3 regions of the Comamonas sp. HJ-2 genome follow, and region 3 is predicted to be linked to each of the others. Evidence: riboswitches for the same ligand, from Rfam matches in the RefSeq annotation. Region 3 holds a riboswitch; each other region holds the start of a gene.
The links. Region 3 has a riboswitch for glycine ahead of ACWGXF_RS01280 (D-amino acid dehydrogenase). Riboswitches for the same ligand answer to the same signal wherever they lie in the genome.
Positions count from the first base shown of each region.

Region 1: it holds a riboswitch for glycine, as region 3 does, so the genes downstream of both, ACWGXF_RS07990 (trimeric intracellular cation channel family protein) here and ACWGXF_RS01280 (D-amino acid dehydrogenase) in region 3, are expected to answer to the same signal.
Region 2: it holds a riboswitch for glycine, as region 3 does, so the genes downstream of both, ACWGXF_RS23800 (D-amino acid dehydrogenase) here and ACWGXF_RS01280 (D-amino acid dehydrogenase) in region 3, are expected to answer to the same signal.

Region 1 covers NZ_JBSIFD010000008.1:11,730-16,399, forward strand. The annotation lists gene mnmC (FAD-dependent 5-carboxymethylaminomethyl-2-thiouridine(34) oxidoreductase MnmC) at 1-1,923, opposite strand, end outside; gene ACWGXF_RS07990 (trimeric intracellular cation channel family protein) at 2,089-2,754, opposite strand; glycine riboswitch at 2,807-2,926, opposite strand; glycine riboswitch at 2,940-3,032, opposite strand; gene ACWGXF_RS07995 (hypothetical protein) at 3,458-3,877, shown strand; gene ACWGXF_RS08000 (hypothetical protein) at 3,796-4,113, shown strand; gene ACWGXF_RS08005 (hypothetical protein) at 4,174-4,670, shown strand, end outside.
Region 2 covers NZ_JBSIFD010000049.1:1,686-8,828, forward strand. The annotation lists gene ACWGXF_RS23790 (IS5 family transposase) at 1-278, shown strand, start outside; gene ACWGXF_RS23795 (trimeric intracellular cation channel family protein) at 642-1,280, shown strand; gene ACWGXF_RS23800 (D-amino acid dehydrogenase) at 1,398-2,672, opposite strand; glycine riboswitch at 2,734-2,846, opposite strand; glycine riboswitch at 2,847-2,936, opposite strand; partial or broken gene ACWGXF_RS23805 (amidohydrolase) at 2,947-3,860, opposite strand; gene ACWGXF_RS23810 (AraC family transcriptional regulator) at 3,863-4,693, opposite strand; gene ACWGXF_RS23815 (carboxymuconolactone decarboxylase family protein) at 4,801-5,340, shown strand; gene ACWGXF_RS23820 (hypothetical protein) at 5,540-5,794, shown strand; partial or broken gene ACWGXF_RS23825 (class II aldolase) at 5,903-6,046, shown strand; gene ACWGXF_RS23830 (DM13 domain-containing protein) at 6,580-7,071, opposite strand; gene ACWGXF_RS23835 (haloacid dehalogenase type II) at 7,080-7,143, opposite strand, start outside.
Region 3 covers NZ_JBSIFD010000001.1:273,598-280,740, forward strand. The annotation lists gene ACWGXF_RS01265 (methyl-accepting chemotaxis protein) at 1-610, opposite strand, end outside; gene dinB (DNA polymerase IV) at 748-1,965, opposite strand; gene ACWGXF_RS01275 (amino acid permease) at 2,165-3,685, opposite strand; glycine riboswitch at 4,229-4,328, shown strand; gene ACWGXF_RS01280 (D-amino acid dehydrogenase) at 4,500-5,768, shown strand; gene ACWGXF_RS01285 (amino acid permease) at 5,869-7,143, shown strand, end outside.

The DNA.
Region 1 (4,670 bases), on a different contig from region 3:
GCTCCACAGGCGCTGCGTACCCAGGGCCTGAGCCAGTCTGGCATCCAGCGGCAGCGGCTCGCCATGCAGGCGTGCCGCCAGCAGCTCGCCGCATAGCATGGACAGCGTCAACCCGCGTGAGCCCAGCCCCGTCAGCACCCACAGGCCCGGTAGATCGGTGGCCGACTGCCCGGCGGGGCCTGCCAGCGGCAGACGGTCATAGGCCGCGCAACGCAGGCGCGCCCAGGTGGCGGGCCGCTGGTTCGCATCGAAGAAGGAGCCCAGCGCCTGCCTGCAGCCGGGCAGCAAAGCGCCCAGCTTTTCGCCATTGCTGGCATGGGCGGCCTGCTGGTCGGCAGCCGTGGGCGGCAGCTCGGTCACATCGCGCTCGAAGGTCGATCCCATGATCCACTGGTGCGAGCCGGCCCGGTCGGCCGAAGGGAAGTCCGGCACCAGATTGCCATGACCGTTGACAGGGAAGGGCGGCATGGCCGCAAGCGTCCCTGCATCATGCTCGGCCACGCTGACCTGGCCGCGTATGGCTTGCAGCTCCCATTCTCCTGCTGCCAGGCCGCTGGCCTGTAACAAGGGCTTGGTGTCCGGGCCCAGGGCCAGCACCAGCATGGGGGCTTCGGCCAGGGTCTGGCTCTGCGCATCCAGCACCTGCCAGATGTTGCGCACTTCATCGCGCATCAGCCGTGAAGCTCGGGCATGGCCCTGCCAATGAATCCCGGGGGCTTGCAGCAGCGCGCGCACCAGTTGTGCGGGGCGTACCCAGCCAGCCTGCTCATGCCAGACAGCGTGGCTGTCTGCAGGCAGCTTTGCCGCAGCCAGCTGAGCCAGCTGCGCAGGCGCACTCCAGTGCAGGCCCCAGGGGCTGGTCTCGCTGCCGGGTTGCAGCCATGACCTGGGCAGATGGGAAGGCTCGTTCAGGTCATGCTCCAGCACGCCGCCATGGGCCCAGTCCTGGGCTGGATGCAACTTTTGCGCTTGGCTCAGTTGCTGCAGATTTTGTAGCGTTGTGCGCACGCCACTTCTGGACAGGCGCGATAGAACACTGTCATCGGGCGAAATATGCGGGCAAAACAAGCCGGCTGGCAGGCCTGATGCTCCTGCCGCAGGCTCGGCCGCAGCATCCAGCACCGTCACTTCCCAGCCGCGTCTTGCCAGGCTGGCGGCAGCGGCGGCACCAGCCAGGCCTGCACCCAGCACCAGGCAGCGGCCGGCCTGGCCCACGGGTGCAGGCAGGCCGTCAGGGCGATGGCGTGGCTCCCAGGCCGGGTTGTAGGCTGCATGCAGGTTATGGCGCTTGGGCGGCACGCCAGCGCGCTTCTTGACTTCAAAACCCTGAGCCTTGAGCGCCAGGCGCACATGGCCGGTCACGCACCAGGTGGCAAGCTGCGTGCCCCGGCGGCAATGGCGGGCAATGTTCTTCATGGCATCTTCATCCCACATCTCGGGGTTGAGCTGGGGAGAGAAGCCATCCAGATACACGCTGTCCGCCGTCATCTGCTGTTTGCGCAGCATGGTCCTGGCATCGCCTATATAGAGCGTCAGCAGCACCTGGCCGTCATCAAAGGAAAGGCGATGCACGCCCGGCAGCAGTCCCCACCATTGCTCGGCCAGTTGTTCGCCAAGCGCGCGCAGTACCTCATCGGCCGGCAAAAACGCGAGCAGATCCTCGCGCGAGACAGGGTAGGCCTCCACCGAGACAAAATGCAGAATGCGCGGGCGTCTGGGATCGGCCTTCCATGCCGCCCATGTGACCAGGAAATTCAGGCCGAAGCCAAAGCCGGTTTCCAGAATGCGCCACTGCGCTGCATCGGCCCAGGCAACTGGCAGATCGCAGCCACCGAGAAAAACCTGGCGGGCCTGGTCGAGGCCGCCGAACTCGCTGTGATAGCGATCGCCGAATCTGGAACTATAGGGGGTGCCATCCGGCATCCATGTGATCGGTTCAGACATGGAAAGTGAAACTACATGGGTGATGCATGGCGCAGTCTAGTTCAGAGCAGCCAAGCAAGGGCCGCCCCGCAGCGATGGCTGAGTCCCCCTCCTGCGTAGCAAGAGAGGGGGGAAGGCGCGCAGCGCCACAGGGGGGAGTCTCGATCACTCCCAGCGCTGCTGGTACGAGAAAACCGGCAGACGCCATTTGAAACGAATGGCGGCCAGACGGAAGGCCAGGCCGCCGGCAAAACACACGATGGTGCTGATATTGGGGCTGACATCCAGATAGCGCAGGCCCAGGAACATCAGGCATACCGACAGCGACACGCTGGCATACAGCTCGCGGCGGAACACCACGGGGACCTGGTTGCAGAGCACATCGCGCAAGATGCCGCCGCTGATGCCGGTAATCATGCCGGCCATGATGATGACGATGGTGGGGTAGCCCAGCTCCAGCGCGGTATTGCAGCCGATCAGCGAAAAGGCGATCAGGCCCATGGCGTCCAGCAGCAGAAACACCTGCTTGAGCCTGTGCATATGGCGTGCAATCACGGTGGTCAGCAGACCGAAGCTGATGACCAGATACACATATTCAGGGTGTTGGGTCCAGCCGATGGGGTAGTGGCCCAGCACCATGTCGCGGATGGTGCCGCCTCCCAGGGCAGTGACAAAGGCGATGACGACGACGCCGAAGATATCCATATTGCGCCTGCCTGCGGCGAGTGCGCCGGACATGGCTTCGGCGGTAATGGCCACCAGATAGATGACCAGCATGACGGTGAAGTTGGAGGCCTGGAACGAGTCCAGCAAAGAGACGGAAGGAAGCATGAAGGCACTTGAAAATAGACCAGCCACTCACATCGGCGGGAGTGTCCGGCTTGCCTCTCCCGCTGTCCTTTTACCTGAGAGTTGCGCATGAGCACCTTCGCGGTGGACATGCTTGCCCCTTCGGTGAGCCCTGCAGACTTGTGGTTGCGGGCTGCTCTCCAGTTGGCGATATCCGGGTCCTGTCAGACCCACCTGCGGTACTTATTGCCTGAGCGATTATGGGAGTTTGCGCCTTCGGCGGGAACCCTTGAAAGGCTCCGCTCTCCCGCGGGATGGGCGCGATTTTAGCCAGTTTCAGCGACTCTATTCGGGTTAATACCTGTATTGATGTGGTTCTGCGGCTGCCGGCTGGGGGAGCGGAAGGCCGGTCTGAACCCGCCATGGCTCGCACAAGCCCGCGTCTTCGTCTGTGAAGCCGCCCGCCATGAAAAACTCATACGCGCGACATCAAAGGCCAAAAAGCGCAAAGCTCGTCGCAACGAAGGCCGTTGCACTTCGTTTGGCCAGCGCTGCGCCGTACCGGCGCATCCCCACGGCCATTTTTAAGAATCTTCTTATACCGCTCGATCGAGTCCGTTCCTATCCTTGCCCACTTTAGATCAAACGGTCACGGCGAACCCCGGCGTTCGTGCAGGCAGCGTGTCTCCACACGCTTGCAAAAGGAGATGGGATGGGAGATTGGCTTCGACAGGCGCGTTGGGCCTTGTTCGGCCTGCTGGCGCTGATGGTGCCGGCGTCCGCACAAACGAAAAACAGTGCCGAACAGGAGAGCGCCGCGCAGGAGCTGCTGCGCCAGCAAGAGCGTGAGCGGATACTGCGCGAGAAGCAGGAGACAGCGACCGATGTGCGGTTGCAGCCGGCGCAGGCTCCGCCGCCGGACCGGCTTCCACCGGAAGAAACGCCATGCTTCCCGATTGAACGTATCTGGCTTGATGGCGAAGACGCCTACAGATTCTTCTGGTCTCTGAAAGCGGAGCGGCCGACCCCGGCAATGACCCCGCCACGGGGCGCTGCCTCGGCACCGGCGGCATCAACATGGTCATGGCGCGCGTGCAGAACGTCGTCGTCGTTCGCGGCTTCGTCACCACGCGCATCCTCGCCGCGCCGCAGGACCTCACCTTAGCCGGCAATTTGTGCAACAACGCCCCCAGCGGTAATCTGGGCTGGAACGTGCATTGGCTCATTCGAGGCGCCCTGAGAGTGCAGGTTTTTCGTTCCGCCCCTTCCGATTCAGCGATCCGAATTCGGAGAAGGCATCGCATGAATCGTTCCGCGACCGTGCTGAACCCAAATGGTGTGTATGCCGAGCGGTACTTGCCTGCAGATGCCAGAGCGAAAAAGCGCGGCAGAAAAGCGTAGATTGAATTTCGGAGTCCACTCGGTCTGTCCGAGCGGAATGAATGTCCGGCAGCGGAGAAAATGAAAAATACGTCCAACGTTGTCAGGGTTTGCAGAGTATTCGATTTTGACGAAAGTCCTGCTGAAATCTACGCAAAGCTATGCCAGAGTTTGTCTTTGCTTCCTGCGCCTTGGGGGCTGGCGAATGTGGATGTCATCACATTTGAAGACCGCCCCGATTGGCCTATCCATGAAGTGAGCTATCGACTTCACGAGGAGGTCAGTGGCCTTGAAATTGGACTTTTAAGCCGGAGGTATCGGCGAAATTCAGAGGCGCTTCCATGCCTTGAAGACTACATGACTGTCGAATTCAATTCTGCGAAAAATGGAGCCGACCTGAAGTATGTTTTCGATCAGGTGATCCCCCTCTACATACGCAGCTTTGGTGCGTTCTTCGCTGCGGTGGAGGACATGGATGTGCTGGCTGAAGAGGAAGACGAATTCTGGAGATCAAGTGATGAAGAGCGTATGCAGGTCCGGGCTCAATCCGGTCCACGTAGACAAGAGTGCCTTCACAT
Region 2 (7,143 bases), on a different contig from region 3:
GCAAAGACGTCACTTGGCATGTGGCGATGCGCCCAGGCAAACGCAAAGAGCTGGACAAAGAGAACAACCCCGTTGATGCGCTCATAGACCAAGTGGAGAAGATCAAGGCCAGCATCCGGGCCAAGGTGGAACACCCCTTCAGGGTGATCAAACGACAGTTTGGCTATACCAAGGTGCGTTACCGGGGGCTCAAGAAGAACACGTTGCAGCTCAAGACGCTGTTTGCACTATCGAACCTGTGGATGGTGCGCCACCAACTGCTGGCGGCGCAGGGATGAGTGCGTCTGCAAACAGGCCAGAGGCCGCAAAAGCGGCGCGAATGACCAGAAATGGCGTGAGAAATGGCGCGAAGACGCGAGCAAAACGGCTGCAATTGCGCCATCTAAAAAAACGGACCGGTAGCACTTACTAATCCGAGTTGTTCAGGACATCCTTAGACGCTTTGCTTAGTGCGCGAATCAAAAAAATTTTTTTGAGACCATGCACTGACATCGAACTGTGACAGCCCTAATTATTCGAGCTCAATTTTTAAAGTCGAACTGTTGTAGACCAGTAGCCTATAAAATTAAAAACGTGGAATTTACAGTGCGATTGAATTTGCTTTAGCTATGAAAACTTTAAATTGGTGACATAAATTTTCAATGTATTTACTTCAATCATGGGGGGACACCCTACATTTGATAGTCGAGTTGTTAGCGACCGCTGCATTTGCGTTGTCTGGACTGATGAAAGCTGCGGGTAAAAAGCTCGATGCGGTGGGCATTTGTGTTGTGGCTTTTCTGGCAGCTTTTGGAGGTGGCACCTTGCGCGACTTGCTGCTTGATCAACGCCCGTTTTTTTGGGTGCAACATACCGAAATGCTTTGGGGCGTATTGGCCTTGTGCGTATTTGCTATGGTCTTCATGCGACAGCGGCATTTTGAAGTAACTGAAAGAACAATACTCTGGCCCGACGCGCTGGGCTTGGGACTATTTACTGCGACGGGAGTTCACCTCGCCTTGCAGTCACTCATGCCGCCAGTAGTCGCCGTCTTAATGGGCCTGATCACGGGTGTTTTTGGTGGTGTGCTGCGTGACATGGTTTGCAATGAAATTCCCACGGCTTTCAAAGACCACCGCCCCTACGCGGTGTGTTCTTTTGCTGGTGGCTGGACTTACGTGGTCCTTTGGACATTAGATGCTCCAGACTGGATGGCCTTACTGGGGTGCTTATTTGTTACTGTGTGCCTTCGCGCACTGGCACTGTGGCGCAACTGGCAACTGCCGGCTTGGCGGGCTTGAATGTTAAAAAACTATAACCAATGATGAGGTTGTTTAATTTTTTAGAAAATCACCAACTAAGTTAAGAAAAAAAGCAGTAGAGAGCCGCAAGACCCCTACTGCTTATTATTTTGAACTCTAAATGTTGCCAGCAGCAACTGCATGCAAGTTCATTGAATATCCTGATTTCTTTGCTGCAGCTTTGACGATGGTGTCTGACACCAGCTCAGCTGTCACGGCTGATAACGTCCAACCCAAGTGCCCATGCCCGGTGTTGTAAAAAACATTGGGAGTTCTACCTTGACCCACCCGAGGCATCATGTTGGGCATCATAGGGCGCAAGCCTGCCCAAGGCACTACAGAGCGTGTGTTAACGCGGGGAAAACATTGTTCCACCCATTCAATCAATGGGCGGATGCGGTCTGCGCGAATGTCACGGTTCACGCCATTGAATTCGGCAGTGCCTGCAACGCGGAAACGGTTGAGGCCTAAGCGGCTGGTGACCAACTTGGTTTCGTCATCCAGTAAGCTCACGGTGGGGGCACCCAATTGACTTTCTTCATCGTTCAAGTTGACGGTGATGGAGTAGCCTTTGACGGGGTAGATGTTCACGCGATCGCCTAGCTGAGCTGCAAAGTCACGGCTGCCCACTCCTGCACACACCACCACGCTATCAAAGGTATGCAGGCTTGGGGTGGCGTCTTGTTGTGTCACGGTGATGACAGCTTGTTGGCCATCGCTTTGAATCGACGTCACATCTTGACCATACAGCGTGTGCACGCCGAGTCGTGATGCCGCATTTGCTAGTCCATTGGTGAATTTGTGAATGTCTCCCGTGGAATCGCTCTCAGTGAAGTAGCCACCGTAGTAGGTGCCTGCCAATGTCGGCTCGATGGCTTTCATTTCAGCTGGGGTCACGGCATAGCGAGGTAGGCCCCCCTTGGCCAGCATGACTGACACTTTGCCTGCATGGTCGAACCCTTTTTTGTCACGGTAAATGTGCAGGATGCCTTCCTTCTTCAGGTCGAAATCAATGCCTTCTTCCTGCGCCCAAGTAAACAAGTGTTTGCGGGCTGCGACTGCTAAGCGAGCTGTCTCAACCGTGTTGCGCTCGTAATGGGGCATCGCAGCAATGAACTCTGCAAACCAGGAGAGTTTGTGCCACGTAGGTGCTGGGTTGACCAGCAGCGGCGCATCACTTTTGAGCATCCACTTTAGCCCTTTGAGGATGGTGGACCAATGCGTCCAAACTTCTGCATTAGATGCAGAGAGTTGCCCTCCGTTTGCGAATGATGTTTCCATCGCAGCATAGCGATGGCGTTCAAACAAGGTAACGGAAAAGCCGCGTTTTGCCAAGGCATAAGCTGTTGTGACGCCCGTGATGCCGCCGCCAATAACTGCGATTGTTTTCATAGTGAATGAGCTTTCAAAAACGTCAAAGTGTTGAGCACCAACAAGCCCTGTGCATGGCTGGTGCACCCCCTCTGTTTAGAACCTGAGAGATTCGTGGTCCATCGTGTTCAATGCAACCACTTGCTCCTGCGGTGTGCCGGGTGACTAAGACCAGCAACTCTTCAGAGATATCAACGATTCAAACCGGTCCTTTTGCCTGAGAGTTTCCGGGGTGGTTGCTCCTTCGGCGTCGCGATTTAACGCGATCTCTCCCGATCTGAATTTCATAAAAAAACTACGCCAGAAAGCGCTCAGTCAACGCGACCCAGAACGCAGCACCCACAGGTATGTTGCGGTCTTCAAAATCGTAATTGGGGTTGTGCACCATGCAGGCCCCGTGACCTCCGTTAGTTGCATCGCCATTCCCGATGAATAGATAGCTGCCTGGCACTTTGTCGAGCATGTAGGCGAAGTCTTCACTGGCGGTGAGCGGTTCAGTTTGGAGCACCACGTTATCTGCGCCTACCAACGCCACCGCCACTTCGCGGGCTATTCCCGTCTCAATAGGGGTATTGACCAGCACCGGGTAACCGGGCAAAAACTCGACTTTTGCGGTCACGCCAAAACTTTTCGCCTGTAACTCAACGAGCTCCACAATGCGATTGCGCAACAACTCTCGCACATCCCGATCCAGCGCCCGTACGCTAAGCTTTAACGTGGCGTTTTGGGGGATGACGTTGTTGACCACACCCGACTGAAAAGAGCCGACCGTGATCACGGCCATGTGCAGTGGGGGTACGTTGCGTGAAACGATGGTTTGTAGCGCCATGACAATTGCCGAACCCGCAACGACCGGGTCAGCACTCTGGTGCGGCATGGCACCATGGCCGCCTTTACCTTCAATGTGCACCAGAATGTTTTCGCTGGACGCCATGGTTGCGCCTTCGCGCAATAACAACTGACCTGGCCGAAAGCCCGGCAGGTTGTGCATGGCAAAGATTGCGTCGCAGGGGAAGCGGTCAAACAGGCCGTCTTCAATCATCTTGCGCGCCCCCCCAAGCTTTCTTCAGCGGGCTGAAAGATCAAATTCAGCGTGCCATCAAACGTGGTGGACTTTGCAATATGTTCGGCCGCAGCCAGCAGCATTGCGGTGTGTCCGTCGTGGCCGCAGGCATGCATCAAACCCGCATGGCAACTGGCATGGGGCAGCCTCAGTCCTGATCGGTGTGCGTTTGCAGCCAGGCAAGTGGCGGCATGCCGACGCGGTGGGTGAAAGCGCGGGTAAGCGCTACAGCGCTGGCGTAACCCACCATGGGCGCAATGGACTTGAGCGGCTTGCCTCGTTTGAGCAAACCCTTGACTACTGTGATGCGCCAGGCCGTGAGGTAGTCGAGCGCGGTCAGGCCCGACACCTCTCGAAAGTGATTGGCAAAGCGTGCGCGCGACATGCCTGCGGTTTCGGCCAACGATTCCAGCGTCCATGCATGGCCGGGCCGGTCGTGCATGGACGTGACCGCTTTGGACAAACGTGGGTCGCCCAGCGCCGCCAGGATGCCGGTGGTGACCGATGAAATGTCAAGCAGGTGGCGCAGCAACAAGATGAGCAGGTATTCCATCAACAGGTCCAGCGCAGCTTGCCGACCACACTTTTCGTCAAAGGCTTCCTGGAACAACAGGTCCAACGCGGGTGAAAGACTGGACGACTGGTTCAGCGGAATCACCAGCACCTCGGGCATGGCAGAGATCAGCGCGCCTCGGGCCTCGTCGCCCAGATCGACAGACGCACACACCAGGTCAACACCGTCGGCGCTATCGGGCACCAGCCGGTGGGCAGAACTCTGCGGGAAAAACAACAAACTGGGCTCTTCAACCCTGCTGGCGCGCCCATGCCGGTCGATCACGCTCATGGTGCCCCTGCGCATCAAATGCACATGGCCCACATGAGCTTCGGCCTCAAAGGCGGAGATCTGGCACAGGTTGCCCGAATAGAACACGCGTGCGCTGGGCACCGAGCGGGCAAACAAAGGTGAAAGTCGGTCCATGGCGGCGCTTGATACTTTGGGTATGCTTTCTTGTACTTTCAGTGATTATACGTATCGCACAATTCACTGGTGCATGTCGCACAGCCATTCAAAACGAGAGTTTCACCATGACACGTATCGCACCTGTATCACTTGCCCAAGCCGACGCCACCACCCAAGCCACCCTCAACGGCGTCAAGGCCAAGCTCGGCATGGTACCCAACCTGTTTGCCACCTTCGCCCAGGCTCCAGCCGCCCTGAACGGCTACCTGGCTTTCTCCGACGCACTGAGCAAAGGCCGCTTGAGCGCCGCCCAGCGCGAGTTGATCGCATTGGCCGTGGGCCAAACCAACGCTTGCCAGTACTGCTTGTCTGCACACACCCTGATCGGTAAAGGTGCTGGTTTGTCGGAAGCAGCCATCCGCGCAGCCCGAAGCGGCACCGCCGAAGGCGAACAAGACAAGGCCTTGGTTGAGCTGGCCATCAAAATCGTCCGTCAGCGTGGCGTGTTGGCCGACAGCGATCTGGCCGATGCCGCAGCAGCGGGTGTGGACCATGGCCTGGTCATCGAAGTCACCGCCAACGTGGCCCTCAACGTGTTGACCAACTACACCAACCACATTGCCGACACCGACGTCGACTTCCCAGCCGTGCCAGTCGCCCTGTAAAGCCCAGCCTCGCTGACAAGCGGGGAACGCCAACGGCCACCTCCTGGTGGTCGTTGGCGCAGGTGGCCGTGTTGCTCCTGTTGGCACACAGATGGCCTTCACTCCTGCGGCCAAGCTCGCCCTCATTGACGGCAACAACTTCTACGTCTCCTGCGAACGCGTCTTCCAGCCCTGGCTGCAAGGCCCTGGGCATCAAGTTGTGCGCGCCTTATTCCAGCTGCGCGAGTCATCCATCTCCTCGCTCATCCCCACCATGCCCCAAGGCAAACCAGCGGGCGTGCCCTGCGTGCAACTTGACGAACAAATGCGCTGCAAAGTTTTTGGGCAACCCGAACGGCCCGCGATGTGTGGGCAACTGCAAGCGTCGGTGGAGATGTGTGGGGATGTGGCCGATGGCGGGGTGCACGCCCGGGCTTGGCTGATGCGGCTGGAGGAATTGACGCGGCCGGGGTGAGTGCGGCCTCATCGTTGGCAGCCCTTTACGCCCAGTCACCAACAAGTCATCCCCCCGCCCCGCTTGCCGCTAAGCTGAATCCCTTTTGCTGACCTGCGGAGCACAGCCATGGCGTTTGAGATTCCTTCCTTAAAAGATAGCGTTCACCCCGATGAATGGCAGCTGCGGCTGGGCTTGGCCGCGTGTTACCGGCTGGTGGCGCTGTATGGCTGGAGCGATCTGGTGTTCACCCACATCAGTGGCGTTACCCCATAACGGTAGACAATTTCTATAGTATGAGTTGGAGTGAGTAGCACTTTGTACAGATCGATTTATGCAGCTTGCTTTTGGTCATCGACCGTGTAATAAAACGTGCAATGACTGAGAAAAATTGGTCTAAATAATGAGCTAAGTTTTAACCAGAGAACCTCTGATTAACAGAAAGCCAGGCTCGTCAAAAATCCATATAAATCAATAATTTATAGGCAAAAACGATAAACGTGTAATAAACCGTGTAATAAGCCAAAAGTTACATAATGTAACTTTTCTGAGGTTTAAAGCACTTTTGATGTGTCCTATAGCATTTTACTCGGCAAATGATGAGCCAATCAAAAGGCAATCAAACTAGGAGCCAAGGGAAATCAAGGTTTGGTGCAGTAGTGAGACGAAAGTAGGGTGCATTGATCGAGTTCAATTTCGGGAGTCGAACTCAACGAAATGAGAAGCATACGAAGTGAAAACCGTGGAATTGACTGTGCGATTGCTCGCACTTCATATGCTGCTCATTAATTTCTTGTCTGATCAACTTACTTTGCTTGCCGTAAATCTGCCGAACCGATGTATTCTTTGAACTGCTTGCACCAAATTAGCACACTCGTTACGTCTTCTGGGTTTTGCGTTGGCAGGAGATAGAAAGCGGCACCATTAGGCTTTTTAAGCCGGCTAACTTCAATTTGTTGAACGCTAAATTCATCGTTGTCCTTGATGGCAGATTTGCTACTGATGTAGACATGGTAGTCAGGGCCTGGGCTGGATCTAAAGTTCTCGCTTGATTGCAAAAATAATTGATTTCCTACCTTTATGACAGACCACTCGCCAGAGGAGTTGTGGATTAAATCCTGCCCCTTTGCTGTTTTGTCAATCTGTCCTCGTTTGATGAGTTCGCCTTCGATTTTTTGGTGATCGTCAAATCGCACTCTTAGGTCTTGAGCATGACCACGAATTGCATCTAGCAGCTGTGCATTTGCATTTGGCACTGTGCAAAGAAGTATGAAACTTAAAAGTAGATGAAATTTCATAGCAATGATTACTCCGCTAGCTCCAACGAGTGAAGGACTGACTTGAGATCTGGCCCGGAATAATGCGGGCGA
Region 3 (7,143 bases):
GGCTTGCAGCACGCCAGCCCCAGGCCGCCGCACCCTGCCAGCCCAGCATATCGGGCAGCATGGCGATCAAGGCCATGATGGCCAGCAGCCAGGCCATGCGCGCCACCAGGCCCACATCCTTGCGACCGTCCCACCAGCCCATCAGCCCCAGACGGCGCACCGCGCCCGCACGCAGGCGGAAGCTGGCCTGGGCCTGCTTTTCCTCGTTGCGCATGCGCGCGTACAGCGCTTCGGCTTCGGCCACTTCCTTGGCCGAAGGCTTGGTACGCACCGACAGATAGCCGCTTGGCTTGCCGCCCTCCATGATGGGCGTGACATTGGCGCGCACCCAGTAATGGTCGCCGTTCTTGCGGCGGTTCTTGACCAGTGCCGTCCAGGGGTAGCCATGGGCGATGGTGCGCCACATGTCCTTGAAGGCGGCGGCCGGCATGTCAGGGTGGCGGATCAGATTGTGCGGCTGGCCGATCAGCTCTTCATAGCCATAACCGCTGACGCGCACAAAGGCCGGGTTGCAATGCGTGATCTCGCCCTTGGTGTTGGTGCTGGATACCAGCAGCTCGTCACCTGGAAAGTCGTAGTTTTGTTGAGATACCGGCAGGTTCAGGCGCATGCTTTGCACTCCTCCAATAAGCCTGTTTAGTTTTTGTTCGAGAGTGAGCGATCAGGCATCCCGTCGACAGCTGGTTAACCAGATACACAAATTCACACTTGGATCATCGCACAGTGATGATTCCCGAGCCCCCAGGCTCAGAACAGAGATGCGGTATAGGGATCCGAATGCTTGACCGAGGTCAAACCATGAGGTCTGAGCAGCAGCTCTCTTGCCACCGGATCGTGGGCGCTGGCCTGCCAGAGCTGCTCGGCAATCAGGCCCGAGACCTTGACCCCCAGCAGCCTGATGCGCTTGCCAAGCGGCACGCGCTTGAGGCATTGGCCTGCGGCCAGGCGGATGGCTGCCGCATCCTGTATCGGCAGGTTCAGGGTCTGGTCCCGCGTGGCGATCCTGAAATCGTCATAGCGCAGCTTGATGCCCACGGTGCGCCCCACATAGCCCTTGCGCTGCAGATCCTCGGCCAGACGCTCGCACAGGTCCGTGAAGATCGCGCCCAGTTCGGCCTTGTCGCGCACGGCATGCAGATCGCGCTCGAAGGTGGTCTCGCGACTCATGGAAACCGGCTCGCTCTCGGTCACCACGGCGCGTTCGTCCCGCCCCCAGGCAGACTCGTGCAGCCAATGGCCATAGCTTTTGCCAAACCAGTGCAGCAGCTGCGGCAGGCTTTGCGCGGCCAGGTGACCAATGGTTTCTATGCCCAGGCTCTTGAGCTTGGCATCGGCCTTGGGCCCTATGCCGTTGACCTTGCGGCAGGCCAGCGGCCAGATCCGGCTTTGCAGGTCTTCGGGCTGGACGATGGAGATGCCGTTGGGCTTGTTGAACTCGCTGGCCATCTTGGCCAGCAGCTTGTTGGGAGCCACACCGACCGAGCAGGTCAGGCCCGTGGCATCGAAGATGGATTTCTGGATCAGCCGGGCCAGCACGCGCCCGCCTTCGCGCTGGCCGCCGGGCACGTCGGTAAAGTCGATGTAGACCTCGTCCACGCCGCGGTTCTCCATCAGCGGAGCAATCGACACGATGATCTCTTTGAAGGCCCGGGAAAAGCGCCTGTACTCGGCAAAGTCCACGGGCAGAAGAATCGCCTGCGGGCACAGCCTGGCGGCCTTCATCATGCCCATGGCCGAGCCCACACCGAACTGCCGTGCCGGATAGGTAGCCGTGGTGATCACGCCGCGCCCCGTGTAATCGCGCAGCAGCGGAAAGTCCGCCACCGGGATCTCGGACAGCGGCCGCCCCGCATGGCGCGCCAGCAGCTCTTCGTCAAAGCTGCGCCGCCCGCCACCGATCACCACTGGCAGCCCCTTGAGCTGCGGGTAGCGCAGCAGCTCCACGGAGGCGTAGAACGCATCCATGTCCAGATGCGCGATGCGCCTGGGCCTGGAATCGGGGCTGGTGGGAAGATCGCTCACAGCACCGATTTTGCCTGGGCTGGCAAGAGACGGCAGCCATGCGCCAAACAGGCACACAGACACAGGGAAACGGCAAGCAGCGCCAGCCCCCGGACCTGCTGCCATCCCCTTCCGAACAGAGAAGGGGAAGGCTCAAACAGCCTCAGGACGAAACCTTGCCCTGCTTGATGTCTTCGAGCTCGTCAAAACGCATATCGGCATAGCTGACCCAGGTCTTGCGCTTGACCAGCCAGTAACCCAGCCAGAACAGCAGGAACAGCGGAATGCCCAGATAGGTCGACACCACGCCGCCCCAATCGATGCGATCTTCCAGGAAGGCCTGGTAGTTCTGGCCCAGCGTCACCACCAGACACAGCACAAAGGCAAAGATGGGTCCGAAGGGGAAGGCGCCGGCCTTGTAGGGCAGCAGGCCCACATCATGACCATGCATAACATAGCCGCGACGGAAGCGGTAGTGGCTGACGGCAATGCCCAGCCAGACGATGAACTCCGTCATGCCGGCCAGGTTCAGCAGCCAGATATAGACGGCCTGCGGGCTGTAGAGCGAGGAAAACAGACACAGGCTGGCGACCAGCGTGCTGCCGATCAAGGCCACCAGCGGCACGCCGTTCTGGGTCAGCCGGGAGAAGATGCGCGGCGCATTGCCCTCGGTCGCCATGTTGTAGAGCATGCGCGTGGCCGCATACATGCCGGAGTTGCCGGCCGACAGCACCGAGGTCAGGATCACCGCATTCATCACCGTGGCCGCCGACAGCAGGCCCGCGTGCTGGAACACCAGCGTGAACGGGCTCACGGCGATATCGGCCACATCGGTGCGCAGCAGCTGCGGATCGGTATAGGGAATCAGAAAGCCGATGACGACAATGGCCAGCACATAGAACAGCAGAATGCGCCAGAACACCTGGCGAATCGCACGCGGCACGTTCTCGCGCGGATTCTCGGATTCGCCCGCCGCCACGCCCACCAGCTCCGTGCCCTGGAAGGAATAGGCCACGATCATGGCCACGCCCACAAAGGTCGCGAAATTGCCGACGAATGGCGCATCGCCCGTGGTCCAGTTCTCGAAGCCCGGTACATGGCCGTTGCTGATGATGCCGAACAGAATCAGCACGCCGGTAATCAGAAAGGCCACCACGGCCAGCACCTTGATCAGCGCGAACCAGTATTCGGCCTCGGCAAAACCGCGCGCGGAAAACGCGTTCAGCCCCACCATCAGCAGCAGGAACAGGCCGCTCCAGAGGATGCCCGGCACATCGGGAAACCAGTAGGCCATGACCAGTTGCGAGGCCACCAGATCCACCGCCACCACCACGGCCCAGCTGAACCAGAAGTTCCAGCCCAGCGCAAAGCCGAAGCCGCGATCCACATAGCGCGAGGCATAGGTCGAGAAGGAACCGGCCACCGGCATGAAGGCAGCCAGCTCGCCCAGGCTGGTCATGATGTAGTACACCATGATGCCGATGAGCAGATAGGTGAGCACGGCACCGCCGGGGCCGATCTGGGCGATGGCCGAGCCGGAGGCCACGAACAGGCCCGTTCCGATGGCGCCGCCAATGGCGATCATGCTCAGGTGGCGCTGCTTGAGCACCCGGTGCAAGCGGGGCTGGTTATCGTCACCATCACCAGTCGGCGCGAGCTGCTGGCTTGAGTTGGGTTGGGACATAAATGTCTTGTTGTAATGGTTTGCGCCCATCCGGACAAAACACCCAACCATCCCGCAGGCGCTGCGACAGGCAACGCAAAAAGGCGACCATGACGGTCGCGGGCAACAAGGACAAAGGAACGAAGCCATGACAGCAGAACGCCATGGCGGATAGGCCAGTTGCATCCTGAATCGGCAGCCACCCCAGTCGGGTGCTTCAATGGCAAAGCGGTGATATCGCCGGGCCCATTGACAGGCAAAGACGATATTTTGCCCAAATCCACCGCCGACCATGACCCGCCATGCCAATGCAGGGGCTGACTCTGGGGCTGCTCGGCGGCACTTGACAGCGTCTATCGCTATGAATTTAGAAGCACACTGCGCTTTAATAAATTCATTTTCATGGACAAATAATCAATATTCCCTTGAAGGATAAGCGGCAGGCGCTATCAAATAGCATGGACTAGACATGAGCAGCCATGGCTGGGCCCTGGCGCAGAAGTCTAGAAAACCCGTATATCCAGGCGCCGCCATTCTTCCTACATTTGCCCACAGGCTCTCAGCCCGGTGATGCCGAGAGAGACTGCAGCGCAAACTTGGCGCATGCAGCGCCGAAGGAGCAACCGCCCCGGAAACTCTCAGGCCAAAGGATCGGCATCGCTTTCACACACTCTGAAGAATGTCCGGACGTCATCGTCCGCCGGGCATACCGAAGGAGCAAGCGAGCAGCGCCGCAAGGCCCTGCCTCGTGAATCTCTCAGGTCCAGAACAGAGGGGGCGTTCGCTGCGCATGTTGCGCACGGGCTCCACCCTTGACGTTTCTGGAATCTGAATCATGAAGACAATCGCCGTCATCGGCGGTGGCATCACGGGCGTGACCACCGCCTACGCCCTCGCTCGCCGCGGATTTTCCGTCACCCTGTTCGAGAAGCAGCGCTATGCCGCCATGGAAACCTCGTTCGCCAATGGAGGCCAGCTCTCGGCCTCGAACGCCGAGGTCTGGACCCATTGGTCCACCATCGTCAAGGGCCTCAAATGGATGCTCAAGAGCGATGCACCGCTACTGCTCAACCCCAAGCCCAGCTGGCACAAGATGTCCTGGTTCTGCCAGTTTCTCGCTGCCATCCCCCATTACGAGAAAAACACCGTGGAGACCGCCAGGCTGGCGATTGCGGCACGCGAGCACCTGTTTGACTGGGCGGCCAGCGAAGGCATTGACTTCGACCTGAAGCAAAAAGGCATCTTGCATATCTATCGCGACCGAGCAGGCTTTGAACATGCGGGCAAGGTTTCCCGGTTGCTGGCCAAAGGCGGTCTGGAGCGCCGCGCCGTGACACCGCAGGAGATGCGCTCCATAGAGCCGACCCTGTCCGGAACCTTCTATGGCGGCTACTTCACCGAGAGCGACTCCACGGGCGACATCCACAAGTTCACCAGCGGCCTTGCCGCCGCCTGCGAGCGACTGGGCGTGCAATGCCGCTACGGCCAGGAAATCGTGTCGGTGAACAGCAATGGCAAGCAGGCCAGCGTGACCGTGCGCCAGGGCCTGGAAACCGAGACCTCGACTTTCGACGCCATGGTGGTCTGCGCAGGCACGGCCAGCCGCGCCCTGGCCGCCCAACTCGGCGACAGCGTCAACATCTATCCGGTCAAGGGCTATTCCATCACGGTGAATCTGCCGGACGAAGCCAGCCGCGCCGCAGCCCCCGTGGTGAGTCTGCTGGACGACGAGACCAAGCTGGTCACCAGCCGCCTCGGCGACGATCGCTTCCGAGTTGCCGGTACGGCGGAGTTCAACGGCTTCAACAAGGACATCCGCGCCGACCGCATCCGCCCGCTCATCGAATGGGTTCAGCAGTGCTTCCCTGGCGTCAGCACGCGCAGCGTCGTGCCCTGGGCGGGCCTGCGCCCCATGATGCCGGACATGCTGCCGCGCGTGGGCCCTGGCAACAAGCCCTGCGTGTTCTACAACACCGGCCACGGCCATCTGGGCTGGACCTTGTCGGCCGTCACCGCCGACATGGTCGGCGACCTCGTGCTGCAGTCCATGGGCAGCGCCAGCAGACAGCCCCGACCGGCCACGCTGAGCACCGCCAGCGCCTGACCACGACCTGAAAACCTCATCAACAAGCCAGACACGGCAGCCGCAGCGCCCCGTGAGGGACAGCTGTTGCCGTGTGAATGGCAAAACGGAGACATACAACATGAGTCGAAATCATCCAAGCGCAGCCGGGGAGTCGCTGCAGCAGACAGGGGAGCTGGAGCGCGGCCTCAAGGACCGGCACATCCAGCTGATCGCCCTGGGCGGCGCCATTGGCGTGGGCCTGTTCCTGGGCTCGGCCAAGGCGATCCACAAGGCCGGGCCGCTGCTGCTGGTCAGCTACGCCATCGCGGGGCTGGCCATCTTCTTCATCATGCGGGCACTGGGCGAGTTGCTGGTGCACCGCCCGGTGGCCGGCTCTTTTGCCACCTATGCCGAAACCTATGTCAGCCCCTGGGCCGGATTCGTCACCGGCTGGACCTACTGGTTCACCTGGGTGGTGACGGGCATGGCCGAGCTCACGGCCATAGGCATCTACACCCACTACTGGTTTCCGGCCATTCCGCAATGGGTTCCGGCGCTCGCCACCCTGGCCGTGCTGCTGGGCGTGAATCTGATTGCGGTCAAGGTCTTCGGCGAGCTGGAATTCTGGTTCGCGCTGATCAAGGTCGTGACCATTGTTGCCACGCTGGTGCTGGGTGTGGCCATCATCACCACGGGCTGGGGACCGCTGGGCCAGACGGCAAGCTTCGCCAATCTCTGGTCGCACGGCGGCTTTGCGCCCGTGGGCATGGTGGGCGTGGTCTTCACCTTGCAGATAGCCTGCTTTGCCTATACCGGCGTGGAGCTGATCGGCGTGACGGCCGGCGAGGCCGAGTCGCCCGAGAAAGTGCTGCCTCGCGCCACCAACAGCATCGTCTACCGCATTCTGATCTTCTATATCGGTGCCCTGATCGTCATCATGTCGCTGGTGCCCTGGAACGAGCTCAGCCCCGACATGAGCCCCTTCGTCCATGTCTTCGACAAGCTGGGCATTCCTGCGGCCGCCGGCATCATCAACTTCGTGGTCATCACCGCCGCAGCCTCTTCGTGCAACAGCGGCATCTTCAGCACGGGCCGCATGCTCTATACGCTGGCGCAATTCAAACAGGCGCCCGCCAGGCTGGGCCGGGTCAATTCACGCCATGTGCCGGCCGCCGGCATTTTGATCTCTGCAGCCTTCATGCTGGTCGGCGTGGTGCTGAACTATCTGGTGCCCGAGGAAGCCTTCATCTACGTGACCAGCATTGCCACCATAGGCGCCGTCTGGACCTGGGGCATCATCGTCTTCTCCCATCTGCGCTATCGCCGCGCCGTCAGCCTGGGTCATGCCGCAGCCGTGGCCTACCGCATGCCCGGCGCGCCGTTCACCAACTGGTTTGTGCTGGCCTTTCTGGCC